4 regions of the Tardiphaga sp. 839_C3_N1_4 genome follow, and region 4 is predicted to be linked to each of the others. Evidence: predicted binding sites of a transcription regulator. Region 4 holds the regulator's gene; each other region holds the start of a gene.
The links. Region 4 encodes LexA, which represses DNA repair genes until DNA is damaged. Its sites were predicted from a motif close to TGTTCNNNNTGTGTTCNG; they were not measured.
Positions count from the first base shown of each region.

Region 1: a site for LexA is predicted at 1,341-1,358, ahead of recA (recombinase RecA). Genes of this name have one in related genera too.
Region 2: a site for LexA is predicted at 1,497-1,514, ahead of AB8A38_RS08735 (ImuA family protein). Genes of this name have one in related genera too.
Region 3: a site for LexA is predicted at 1,420-1,437, ahead of radA (DNA repair protein RadA). Genes of this name have one in related genera too.

Region 1 covers NZ_JBPWQD010000001.1:5,944,156-5,947,120, reverse strand. The annotation lists gene recA (recombinase RecA) at 136-1,239, opposite strand; gene AB8A38_RS28450 (hypothetical protein) at 1,483-1,707, shown strand; gene AB8A38_RS28445 (hypothetical protein) at 1,846-2,073, shown strand; gene AB8A38_RS28440 (acyl-CoA thioesterase) at 2,114-2,551, opposite strand; gene AB8A38_RS28435 (hypothetical protein) at 2,654-2,965, opposite strand, start outside.
Region 2 covers NZ_JBPWQD010000001.1:1,753,277-1,756,241, forward strand. The annotation lists gene AB8A38_RS08730 (Y-family DNA polymerase) at 1-749, opposite strand, end outside; gene AB8A38_RS08735 (ImuA family protein) at 643-1,434, opposite strand; gene AB8A38_RS08740 (putative DNA modification/repair radical SAM protein) at 1,597-2,838, shown strand; gene AB8A38_RS08745 (UdgX family uracil-DNA binding protein) at 2,860-2,965, shown strand, end outside.
Region 3 covers NZ_JBPWQD010000001.1:595,521-598,485, forward strand. The annotation lists gene radA (DNA repair protein RadA) at 1-1,394, opposite strand, end outside; gene AB8A38_RS03170 (hypothetical protein) at 1,868-2,134, shown strand; gene AB8A38_RS03175 (hypothetical protein) at 2,411-2,770, shown strand; gene AB8A38_RS03180 (ParD-like family protein) at 2,930-2,965, shown strand, end outside.
Region 4 covers NZ_JBPWQD010000001.1:1,259,209-1,262,173, forward strand. The annotation lists gene AB8A38_RS06350 (Orn/Lys/Arg decarboxylase N-terminal domain-containing protein) at 1-763, shown strand, start outside; gene AB8A38_RS06355 (GNAT family N-acetyltransferase) at 785-1,354, shown strand; gene lexA (transcriptional repressor LexA) at 1,656-2,378, shown strand; partial or broken gene AB8A38_RS06365 (ComEC/Rec2 family competence protein) at 2,397-2,965, opposite strand, start outside.

The DNA of each region.
Region 1 (2,965 bases), 4.7 Mb from region 4:
CAGGCACCGCAGGGTATCGGCAACAGACCCCCACAGCACCCACCGCGAAATCATTCTGCCGACAATGTCGGCTGCAAGACCGGTCCGGCAAGACCACTGCGCATGAACGTCAGTGCGTCTCCGGACCCGATCCGATCAATCTTCTGCCGGCTCCTCGCCGTCACCACCGTCTTCGTCGCGCTCGATGGGACCGGCGAGAATCTGTTCGGCGATCAGGCCGGAATTCTGCCGGATAGAGGCTTCGATCTTGGCGGTCATGTCAGGATTGGCCTTCAGGAAGGCCTTGGAATTCTCGCGGCCCTGGCCGAGACGCTGGCTGTCATAGGAGAACCAGGCGCCGGACTTCTCGACGATGCCCGCCTTGACACCGAGATCGAGGATTTCGCCCATCTTGGAAACGCCTTCGCCATACATGATGTCGAATTCGACCTGCTTGAAAGGCGGCGCCAGCTTGTTCTTCACCACCTTGACGCGGGTCGAATTGCCGACCACTTCGTCGCGCTCCTTGATCGCGCCGATGCGGCGGATGTCGAGACGGACCGAGGCGTAGAATTTCAGCGCATTGCCGCCGGTGGTGGTTTCCGGCGAGCCATACATCACACCGATCTTCATGCGGATCTGGTTGATGAAGATCACCATCGTATTGGATTTGTTGATCGAGGCGGTCAGCTTGCGCAGCGCCTGGCTCATCAACCGCGCTTGAAGTCCGGGCAGCGCGTCGCCCATTTCGCCTTCGAGTTCGGCGCGCGGCACGAGAGCAGCCACGGAGTCGATGATCAGCACGTCCACCGCGCCGGAGCGCACCAGCGTGTCGGCGATTTCCAGCGCCTGTTCGCCGTGGTCCGGCTGCGAGATCAGGAGTTCATCGACATTGACGCCCAGCTTGCGGGCATAGACCGGGTCGAGCGCGTGTTCGGCGTCGATGAAGGCGCAGATGCCGCCCTTCTTCTGGGCTTCCGCGGCGCAATGCAGCGCCAAAGTGGTCTTACCCGAGGATTCCGGTCCGTAAATCTCGATCACGCGACCCTTCGGCAGCCCGCCGACGCCGAGCGCGATATCGAGGCCGAGCGAGCCCGACGAAATCACCTCGATGTCCATCGACCGGTCGTTCTTGCCGAGCTTCATCACCGAGCCCTTGCCGAACTGGCGCTCGATCTGGGAGAGCGCGGCCGACAGGGCCTTGGTCTTGTCCATGGAGGATCCTTCAACGATACGCAGGGCAGTCGGAGTGGTAGCCATTGATCTAGCTCCTTATGAAGGGATTCGCGACAGGGACAAACGGCAAGCGCCAAGAACGGCGGCGCTGTTCGGATTGAAAACAATGTACCCTATCTGTTCTATGTTCGCAATATGTTCTTTTGAGAATTTCGGTACTGGCCTGTTGCCGACCGCAGTGGCCTAGTTTGAAAACAGCAGTGGTCTGATTTGATATACTGCCCATCGCACCCTGTTTCACGAATTCGAACTGACCGAACTCGCGCCATGCCGTTCACTGCAATACTAGCCCGAATTAAAAAGCTCATTCTTGTCGATGAGTCTGAGCACTACGCTGCCATCGAGCGTGGCTTTCGCGACGGCTCGTTGCATCAGCCCGTCAACCCGATGTCGGATGCCGAGCTGGCCAAGGCCATAGCCGAGTTCACGAAGACGCAACCTTCGGCCGGGAGCATCAAGATCCTGGGCGGCCGCTTCAATCCAAAGAAGTAACGCCGCCGTCGCAGACGGCCTTTTCCGCAACAAGACCCCCTCATCGATTCCGTTGAACGAAAAGGCATTTTCGGGCCGCGACGGAGACTGGACAGGGCCTCACCGCCACTTTAGAACGCTTCTAGCCAGGGAGCGTGGATGCCCAAGCCAAAGAAAACCGCCGCCGAACTTCAGAAGATCATTCGAGAAGCCGCCGCAATCGCAGGGCCATGGCCCAAGAACATGAGCGTGATCATCTATTCGCTCGATGACAGCTGGCGCGTCATCGTCAGTTACTCGGATCCGGCCCAGACCCCTTTTCGCGACCGGTTGATGGAGATCTGCCGGGGCCTCGCCCATTTCTACGATCTGGACGAGCCAGCCTAGAGTCGCCCGGCGCGCGCACTGGGCCCATGTGACCTGTGCTTTATCCCACGAGATGCGCCTCGCGCGTGGCGATCAGGTCGCGGATCGGTTGCGCGATCGGCACCGGGCGATGGGTCCTCTGGTCGGTATTGACCCAGACGATCTCGCCGGTGGCAAACAGATCGCCGGCTGCGCGCGCGAAGATGCCGAGCTCGAACACCAGACTGGAATTGCCGATCCGCGCCACGCGCGCGGCAACATCGAGCTCCTGATCGAACAGGATCGGCGCCTTGTATTCGATCACCGATTTGACGACGTGAAAGTCGACGCCGCTCACTTTGGCATCGGCAAACTGGTCATAGCCGAGCGCACGAAAATATTCGGTAATGGTCGTATCGAAGTAAGTGAGATAGTGCGCGTTGAACACGACGCCCTGACCATCGATCTCGGAATAGCGCACCCGAAACGGGTGGAAGAACCAGAACCGGTCGCGCGACATATGCCCCTCGCCTATGATGGCGGCTTCGATCTCCGCCCTGATGCTCCCTAGCCTCTCTTGCGCAGCGAAGCTAGCCGCCGCAGGGAGACCTCATGCCGCAACTCAGCTCCGCTTGATCGCCTTCAGCACAATGAAAATGTGCGATGCCGCGATGATCACCGACGCCAAGATGAGTCCGAGATTGGCGCCGTGAACCTTCTCCGGCGCAAAGGTCGTCGCCGTCCAGATGATCAGGCGCACCGTCAGCATGAAGACGACCATGCCCCACAGTGCAATCCGCTTCGGCGCATCCCATGTCGGCTTGCCGTCAAACCCCCATTGCATCGCGATGCGCTCACCTGCGATCCGCGGCTCGCCATAGAGGTTGCACACGATCATGACGGTCAGAGCACATGCAAATACGATATCGGCCGA
Region 2 (2,965 bases), 490 kb from region 4:
ATATAATCCGGCAGCGGCTTGCGCGGCGAGATCGGTGCATCGCTTTGCCCCAGCGCCTGTTCCAGCAGCGTCGTGAATTCCGCGCCGAAACGTGCGGTGATTTCGGGACGCGAGCGCGAAGCGACATCCCCGATGGTCTTCAAGCCGGCACGGCGCAATCCACGGATGATCGCCTCATCGGCGCCGAGCGTGAACAGCGGCAGCGGCGTCACTGCCTTGGCCTCCTCGCCCGCGGCGACGATCCGGCCATGTGCATATCGACTGAGCGTGCGCGCGCATGTCGATGTCCCCGCAATCGCTGCACTGACAATAAAACTCTGCCGCGACAGCGCCGCGCAGAGCAGCTGCATCAGTGCGGCCTCGCCACCGAACAGATGGGCACAGCCGGTGATGTCGAGAAACAGACCATGCGGCAGATCCAGCGCCACCAACGGTGTGAAGCGGTCGCACCAATCGGCGATGTCGGTCAGTACCTGCGTATCGGCGACAGGATCAGCATCGAACACCTGAATGTCCGGACAGACCGCACGGGCATTGGCGAGCGGCAGACCTGGTTCAAGGCCGAGCTTCGCCGCGGCATCGTCCAGCGCGGAAATCTGCAGCGCATTGCTTTGCTTGGCGACGACAATACTTGCTTGCAGATTAGCTGGCGCGCCGTTGCGCGCGAGCTGACGTTTGATGCGATCGGTTGGCAGGCGCGGCAGCCACAGGCTGAGGATGCGCCGATGTGTCACGGAAAACGCACTCATCACACTTCCATTCCATGATCCATTGCCCGTTCGGGCCGTGACGATTTCGAACCAGTTGCACGTCGAGCATGGGCACGCCCCATGATTGCCAGGGCCTGAATGGCGGCGAATGCGCGGAGCGGATGATCCAGCGCGTCTCTGCCGTACTCGAGACCGGAACGCCTGCAGTCCGCAGCAACAGGCACGTGACGCCCGAGCCCCGCGCTGCCAGCGTGAGTTTGCGGCTGGCGACCAAGTCGAACTGCTTGCTGTCGCCCCAGGTCTCCAGCACGACGCTGCCCAGCGCATCGCAGGCCAGCGCATCAGCCGTGGTCCGCAATGCCGTCTCCACATCGGGCGCGCGCACGGTGACCAGCAAGCGCGGATCGAGACCGAGTTCCCGCCAGCCGCTCATGGCCAGCGCGCCGCATTCGCGTTCGGAGAAATCCTGCCGGATCCACAGCAGCGGCCGCTTTGCCGAGACACGATGCGCGAGGGCCGCGACAAAGCCCGTGGCCGCCGCGCTGTGACGGCCTTCGGCGAACACCTCATGCATCGTGCCACGTGCGAGCCCGCCTTGCAGCGCCGCGTCCGCCTCGGCATGACCGAGCGACACGCGATCCGGCGCATAGGTATCGCTGTGGGTCTCGATGCGCTCGATACTGCCGCGCAATTGCGCGAGCGTGGCCATGCGTGCGCCGGTCATGCGCCGCTCCTCGAAATTGTTTTGCCGTGGCGGGTTTTTAGTGAACCCATTGCCGGCCCATTTGTTCATGATATGTTCTAATATAAAGCTAAGATGGCAAACCAAGTCAATCGGGATCATCAGCCACTTTTTTAGCATTTGAAATCAAAGGGATTTTTGAACATGGACGTGAAGCGCAAGCTGGAGATCCTGGCGGATGCCGCGAAATACGACGCGTCCTGTGCGTCCAGCGGTACCGAGAAACGGGACTCCCGCGACGGCAAAGGCATCGGCTCGACCGATGCAGGCATGGGGATCTGTCATTCCTATGCGCCGGACGGCCGCTGCATCTCGCTGCTGAAGATCCTGCTCACCAATGCCTGCAATTACGATTGCCTTTATTGCGTCAACCGGGCCTCCAGCAATGTGACGCGCGCCCGCTTCACCGTCGACGAAGTGGTGCAACTGACGCTGGATTTCTATCGACGCAATTACATCGAGGGACTGTTTCTTTCCTCGGGCATCATCCGCAGCGCCGATTACACGATGGAACAGGTTGTCGCCGTCGCGCGAAAACTGCGCGAGGAGCATCACTTCCGCGGCTATATCCACCTCAAGACCATTCCGGAAGCCGACGATGCGCTGATCACCGAGGCCGGCAAATATGCCGACCGGCTCTCCATCAATATAGAGGTGCCGGAAGAAGACAGCCTCGCGAAGCTGGCGCCGGAGAAAGACGTCCGCGCCATTCGTCGCACCATGGGTCGATTGCGGTTGAAGCTCGATGAAGCCCGCGAAGAACGCAAGCCGACGCCACGCGGCAAAGTCGGGCCGCGTTTTGCGCCGGCCGGCCAGAGCACGCAGATGATCGTCGGCGCCGACAGCGCCAATGATTCAACCATCATCCGGACCTCGGCCAATCTCTACGGGTCCTACAATCTCAAGCGCGTCTATTACTCCGCCTTCAGCCCGATCCCCGATGCCAGCCGTTCGCTGCCGCTGCGCGCCCCACCGCTGATCCGAGAGCATCGGCTGTATCAGGCCGACTGGCTGATGCGCTTTTACGGCTTCGACGCCGACGAAATCGTCGATGACAGCCACGGCATGCTGTCGCTGGAGATGGATCCGAAGCTCGCCTGGGCGCTGCGACACCGCGAGCGCTTCCCGCTCGACGTCAACCGCGCCAGCCGCGAAGACCTTTTGCGCGTGCCCGGCTTTGGCGCCAAGGCCGTGCAGCGGATCATCGAAACGCGCCGCATCTCGTCGATCCGCGTCGGCGACCTCGCTCGGCTGCATATTCCGCGGAACAAGGCACTGCCTTTCATCGTTCTTCCGGATCATCGCCCCGCCGTGAATTTGCTGGACAGCGCAAAACTGGCGGAGCGGTTCAAACCGAAGGCAACCCAATTGGGATTTGGATTCTAGACTTTCATTTCAGGAGACCCGATGCACACCATCGTGCTGGAGAGCGACACCGACTTTGAAGGCTGGCGCAAGGCGGCACGCAAACTGGCGCTCAACGACATTGCTCCCGGCGATGTGACATGGACGG
Region 3 (2,965 bases), 660 kb from region 4:
TCGCGCGTGGGTTTGACGCCGCGGGCAGCGATATCGGCGACCAGCGAGGTCAGGCCGCCGATGGTATTGAGGGACAGTCCGGCATCGCCGCCGGGATCGCCGCGCGCCGATTCCGGCAGCACTGCGCGGCCGAAGCCGAGTTTTGCCGCCTCTTTCAGCCGCGCCGATGTCTGCGCCACCGGGCGCACCGCGCCGGACAGCGAGATTTCGCCGAAATAGACCGCGTCGGTGGGCAGCGGGGCGTTGCACAGCGACGACACCAGTGCTGCGGCCGCGGCCATGTCGGCGGCGGGCTCGTTGATGCGCAATCCGCCGGCGACGTTGAAATAGACGTCGTAGCCCGACAGCTTGACCCCGCAATGGGCCTCCAGCACGGCCAGCACCATGGACAGCCGGGAGGAATCCCAACCCACCACGGCGCGGCGCGGCGTGCCCAAAGTCGTCGGCGCAACCAGAGCCTGCAGTTCCACCAGCACCGGACGGGTGCCCTCCATGCCGGCGAAGACGGCGGTGCCCGGCGAGCCGAGATCGCGATCGGACAGGAACAGCTCGGAGGGGTTGGAGACCTCGCGCAGGCCGAGCCCCGTCATCTCGAACACGCCGATCTCGTCGGTCGGGCCGAAGCGGTTCTTCACCGCGCGCAGGATGCGGAACTGCTGCGAGCCTTCGCCCTCGAACGACATCACGGCATCGACCATGTGCTCGACGACACGAGGCCCGGCGATCTGGCCGTCCTTGGTGACATGGCCGACCAGGATGATAGTGGCCCCGGATTTCTTGGCGAAGCGAATGAGCGCCTGCGCCGAGGCGCGGACCTGGGTGACGGTGCCGGGCGCGGATTCCACCGTGTCGGTCCACATGGTTTGGATCGAGTCGATCACGATCAGCCGCGGTACCGTGCCTTCGGACAGCGTGGCGACGATATCTTCGACCGAGGTTTCGGACGCGAGCTGTACCGAGGCGTCCGCGAGGCCCAAACGCGACGCGCGCAGCCGCACTTGCGCCACGGCTTCTTCGCCGGAGATATAGACGACGCGATGGCCGGCGCGCGCCATCAGGCTGGTGGCCTGGGTCAGCAAGGTCGATTTACCGATGCCGGGATCGCCGCCGATCAAGAGCACCGAGCCGCGCACGAAACCGCCGCCGGTGACGCGGTCGAGCTCGCCCATCCCCGAGGCTATGCGCGGCGCATCGTTGCTCTGGCCAGTCAGGCTTTCGAGATTGAAGGTGCGCCCCTTGCGCTTGGAGCGCGCGCTGACCGGAATCGTGGTGACGCCGGTGGTGTCCTCCTCGGCCAGCGAATTCCACTCGCCGCAGGCGTCGCACTTGCCCTGCCACTTGTTATAGGCGGCGCCGCAATTCTGGCAGACGAAGGAGAGGAGGTTCTTGGCCATTGGCGGAAGGAATCGCGGCTGTGGTTGTTTTTGGTTTGTTCTCTTGGTCTACGCGGTTGAACGGGGCATTTGCAAGTTTCTTCTCGAAGGGGTCGCCAGCCTCGCCGGGGGGACGCATCGACCGGCACATGGGCAAGGTCTATTCGGTTGCCAAAAATTCCGACGCGCGAGAGCTGGTCGGCAATGTCGGCCTGGATCGCCTTTGCCGCGGCGATGCCGGAGGTGCAGCCTCTGCAACGGTCCTTCTTCAGCTTGGCGATTGCTTACGCTCGGTAGACGCGCCGAGAGCAGAATCCAGATGCAAGCACTGGTAAGGAATCGAGGCTGCTCGACCAACCAGCTGAGCCGCAGTCCAGCGCTTCACGAGTCTAATTCATTCCGTGCAGGAGCACGCGTGGAACTGCCATGCGACGAATCCTTCATTAACCTCCGCTCGATAGCCTCACCGCAGTGACGTCAGCGTGAGGTGTGCCGTGCGTATTTTGATGATCGTGCTGGGTGCGGCGACGCTGGCGACGCCGGTACTTGCCTCTGACTACCGCGATGCGCGCTATCGCGCCGGCACGGCGCGCTATCCCATCACAATGGATACCGGCATTCGCGCGCCGCCGCCGCTTTACTATGTGGAAGCGCCGCCGCGTTATGTGCGGGATTTGAGAACGGGCGAACCGGGCCAATGGGTGGTTCGCCAACCGAGTGTGTTCGAGCACCTCTTCGGGCTGCCTCGCGACGGCTATTAGGTTGGCTGCAGAGGCCGATTGATCTCACGTCGCGCTCTGCGGTGAATCCAGGCGCAGTGCAGCTGTGCCTGCCTTGGCATCCTCATATGTTGCCGTCATCAAATCTTAAGCACGTTCATCAAGGTAAATATCAGGACCGCGTTGACCGGTGGTGGTGCTTGGCTAAGTGTCGCGCATCAAAGCGATACGAACCCATTTCAAACAAGCTCGCCACGGGGTCTCATCATGACAAAATTGATTGCTGCTGCGATGTTCGCCACTGTCGCCGGAATGGCGATGCCCAATGCGGCCTCGGCGGGTTGCTATAACTGCTACACACCGCCGCCGTGCCAGACTTGCTATCAGCAGCAGGTGGTGCCGCCGCAGTATCGCACTGTCGAAGAGACGGTGATGGTGGCTCCCGGCCGCACCGTCGCGCGCCGCACGCCGGCGCAGTACGAGACGGTGATGGTGCCGAAGACCGTGATGGTTGCGCCTGCGCGCGTCGATTACGAGCGCATCCCGGCACAATATGCCACGCAGCAGCGCGTCCAGATGGTCGCTCCGGCGCAGGTCTATTACGCACCGGTGCAGCAGGGCTGCTCGACCTGCAATCGCGGCTTCAGCTTCGGCTCAAGCTACGGATACGGCCACTAAGCCGCGGTAGCTCAGATTTTCAGGACTGCGATTGGCCGCCTCAGGGCGGCCGATTTGCGTTTGGGGGAGGGCAGTCGCGGCAGTCAGGACAAATCGCTCTTGGCTTTCACGTATGTCGAGAATATATGTTTCATATACGAATCATATATCGAGGTCCCTGTGGGCGTTGTGAACATCGATGACGATCTGCACGAT
Region 4 (2,965 bases):
GCAGCTTGCACCTGACGCCGCCTGGCATGGCTTCCCCGGTATGGAAGCCGGTTTCACCATGACCGATCCCAACAAGCTGACGGTGCTGACACCCGGCTTCGATCGCACCACCGGCGCCTATGCCGATCACGGTATCCCTGCTCCGGTGGTGGCCCAGTTCCTGCGCGAGAACCGCATCGTGCCCGAGAAGAACGATCTCAACTCGCTGCTCTTCCTGCTGACGCCCGGCGTGGAAGCCAGCAAGGCCGGCACGCTGATCAGCGGTCTCGTGGCGTTCAAGAAGCTACACGACGACAACGCGCTGCTGGAAGACGTCATCCCGGAATTCGCGCGGCGCAGGCCGGCGCGTTATGCGGGCATACGCCTGCGGGATCTGTGCGGCGACATGCACCGGTTCTTCCGCGAGGCCAATGTGAGCGAACTCCAGACCAAACAGTTCGCCGCCGATCACTTGCCGGAGATCGCCATGTCGCCCCATGATGCCGCGCGCTGTCTGGTGCGCAACGACGTCGACTACCTCCCTATCGATGAGATCTTCGGGCGGGTCGCGACGACGCCGTTCGTGGTCTATCCGCCCGGCATCGCCACGATCGTGCCGGGCGAGCGGCTCACCGAACGCTCCAAGCCGATGATCGATTACCTCAAGATGTTTGAGACCTGCTTCAACACCTTCCCGGGCTTCGACGTCGAAATCCAGGGCATCTACCGCAAGGTCGACGCCAATGGCCGGATCCGACTTTACACTTATGTGGTCTCCGAATAGGGAGCACGTAAGGAGCCTGATTTGCAAACGGAACTCGAACAGCCGGTCGTCATACGACCCTCGCGCGACACCGACGTCGATGCCATGCTGGCGATCTATCGCCGGCACATCCGGCAAGGCGTCGAGGAAGGCGTCAGCGACGCCGACACGCCGCAGCCCGACGATCTCAGAGACCGGCGCAAGAATCTGCGCAGCAAGCGATTTCCGCACCTCGTCGCCACGCAAGGCGGCGAGGTCGTGGGCTACGCCTATGTGGTGCTGTTCCGCAAGCGACCGGCCTATCGCTACACGGTCAAGCATTCGATCTACATCCACCACGGACATGTCGGCCGAGGCATCGGCCGCCTGTTGATGCGCGAACTGATCGACGTCTGCGCGGCGGCCGGCTTCCGGCAGATCATCGGCTATATCGATGCCGACAACACGGCCTCCCTCGGCCTTCATGAGAGCTTCGGCTTTGCCCGCGTCGGCTTGCTGCCCGGCGTCGCCTATCGCTCCGGCCGCTGGGCCGACACGATCATGGTTCAGCGCTCGCTGGCGACCGGCTCCACGACACCGCCGCCGCCCGTTGGGCGCATGACGTCTGCGTAGCCCAGGCGACCGGGAAGCATTTTCCGTATCCGTCGAGGATCGACGACTGGTGAGGAACAACCTCCTCAAACCTCCCTCAACGTGCGTTCTGTTGACGGCAAATTAAGCATTGCAGAACACATATGGAACATATAGTGTTCGTTCATGATTTGTTTCGAGATTCTGTGGCTTTGAGTAGTTTGAGAGTGCCCGAACTCGCGCAACCGATCTTCGAACGATCGTCTCTGGATTGAGGCTCACTGTTCGAAGGCCCTTTGAAACGCACGCGGCGGCCGACACCGTCAACTGAGGATGGCTTCAGATGCTCACGCGCAAACAATACGAACTCCTGCGATTCATCGATCAACGGTTGAAGGAAGCCGGCGTCCCGCCCTCCTTCGACGAGATGAAGGATGCGCTCGACCTGCGCTCGAAGTCCGGCATCCATCGTCTGATCACAGCGCTGGAAGAACGCGGCTTCATACGCCGTCTACCCAATCGCGCCCGTGCCATCGAAGTCATCAAGCTGCCAGAGCTCGGCGCGCCGGTCACCGGCGGTACCGGACGCCGCGGCTTTACGCCCAGCGTCATCGAAGGCACGCTTGGCAAGGTGCGTTCGGCCGCCAGCATCGCTAGCCACAGCGGCGATGATGACAACGGCCGCACGGTTGCTATCCCGGTCATGGGCCGGATCGCGGCCGGTACGCCGATCGAGGCGCTGCAGACCCGCAGCCACACCATCAGCATGCCCGCCGACATGCTCGGCTCCGGCGAACATTATGCGCTCGAAGTGCGCGGCGATTCCATGCAGGACGCCGGCATTCTCGACGGCGATACCGTGTTGATCCAGCGCAACGAAAGCGCCGACACCGGCGACATCGTGGTGGCCCTGATCGACGATGAGGAAGCCACGTTGAAGCGCTTCCGCCGCCGCGGCGCGTCGATCGCGCTGGAGCCCGCCAACGATGCTTACGAAGTCCGCATCCTGCCGCCCAACCGGGTGCGCATTCAGGGCAAGCTGATTGGCCTGTATCGGCGTTACTGAGGCTATCGCCTCGGCGGATTACTGATCTTCGGATTGAAGATCGGTTTCCGCCGGCGTCGCATCCACCGGCCGGTTTTGCGGTGGACGACCGGTCTGGATCAGATCGTGCTGGGGCTCATCGGGAATTGCGCGCGACCACGGACGGTCCAGGCCCCGTGGCCGCACGGCATCGATGGTAAAGCCGTTCGCGGTTCGCTGCAGGCTCACCGCACCATTTCGTTGCAAGCGATCCTGATCGATCACCAGCGCCCTGCAATCCCTCGGCGGCTGTCGCGTCGTGACGATGAGCGCCGCTTTCTCGCAATCGTCGGTGAACGCGTCAGGCTGTAGAACCAGCGCCACCAGAGCGCCATCGGCCAGCGGCGTGATGCACCCGTCGCGGTCGCAGGACACACCGTGGCTGACGGAGGCATCGGTCGGCAGACGCGCATCGGCATCGCCGGCGAGCCACTCTTTCAGCAAAAATGTATCCTTGGCGCCGCGCATCACATGCAGGTGCCCGTCCCTGCCCCGTACCGCGACGCTGCGACCGTCCCCCGAGATCAATACATCCGGCTGCTTGACCAGCAACGCCCAGACAATCGAGA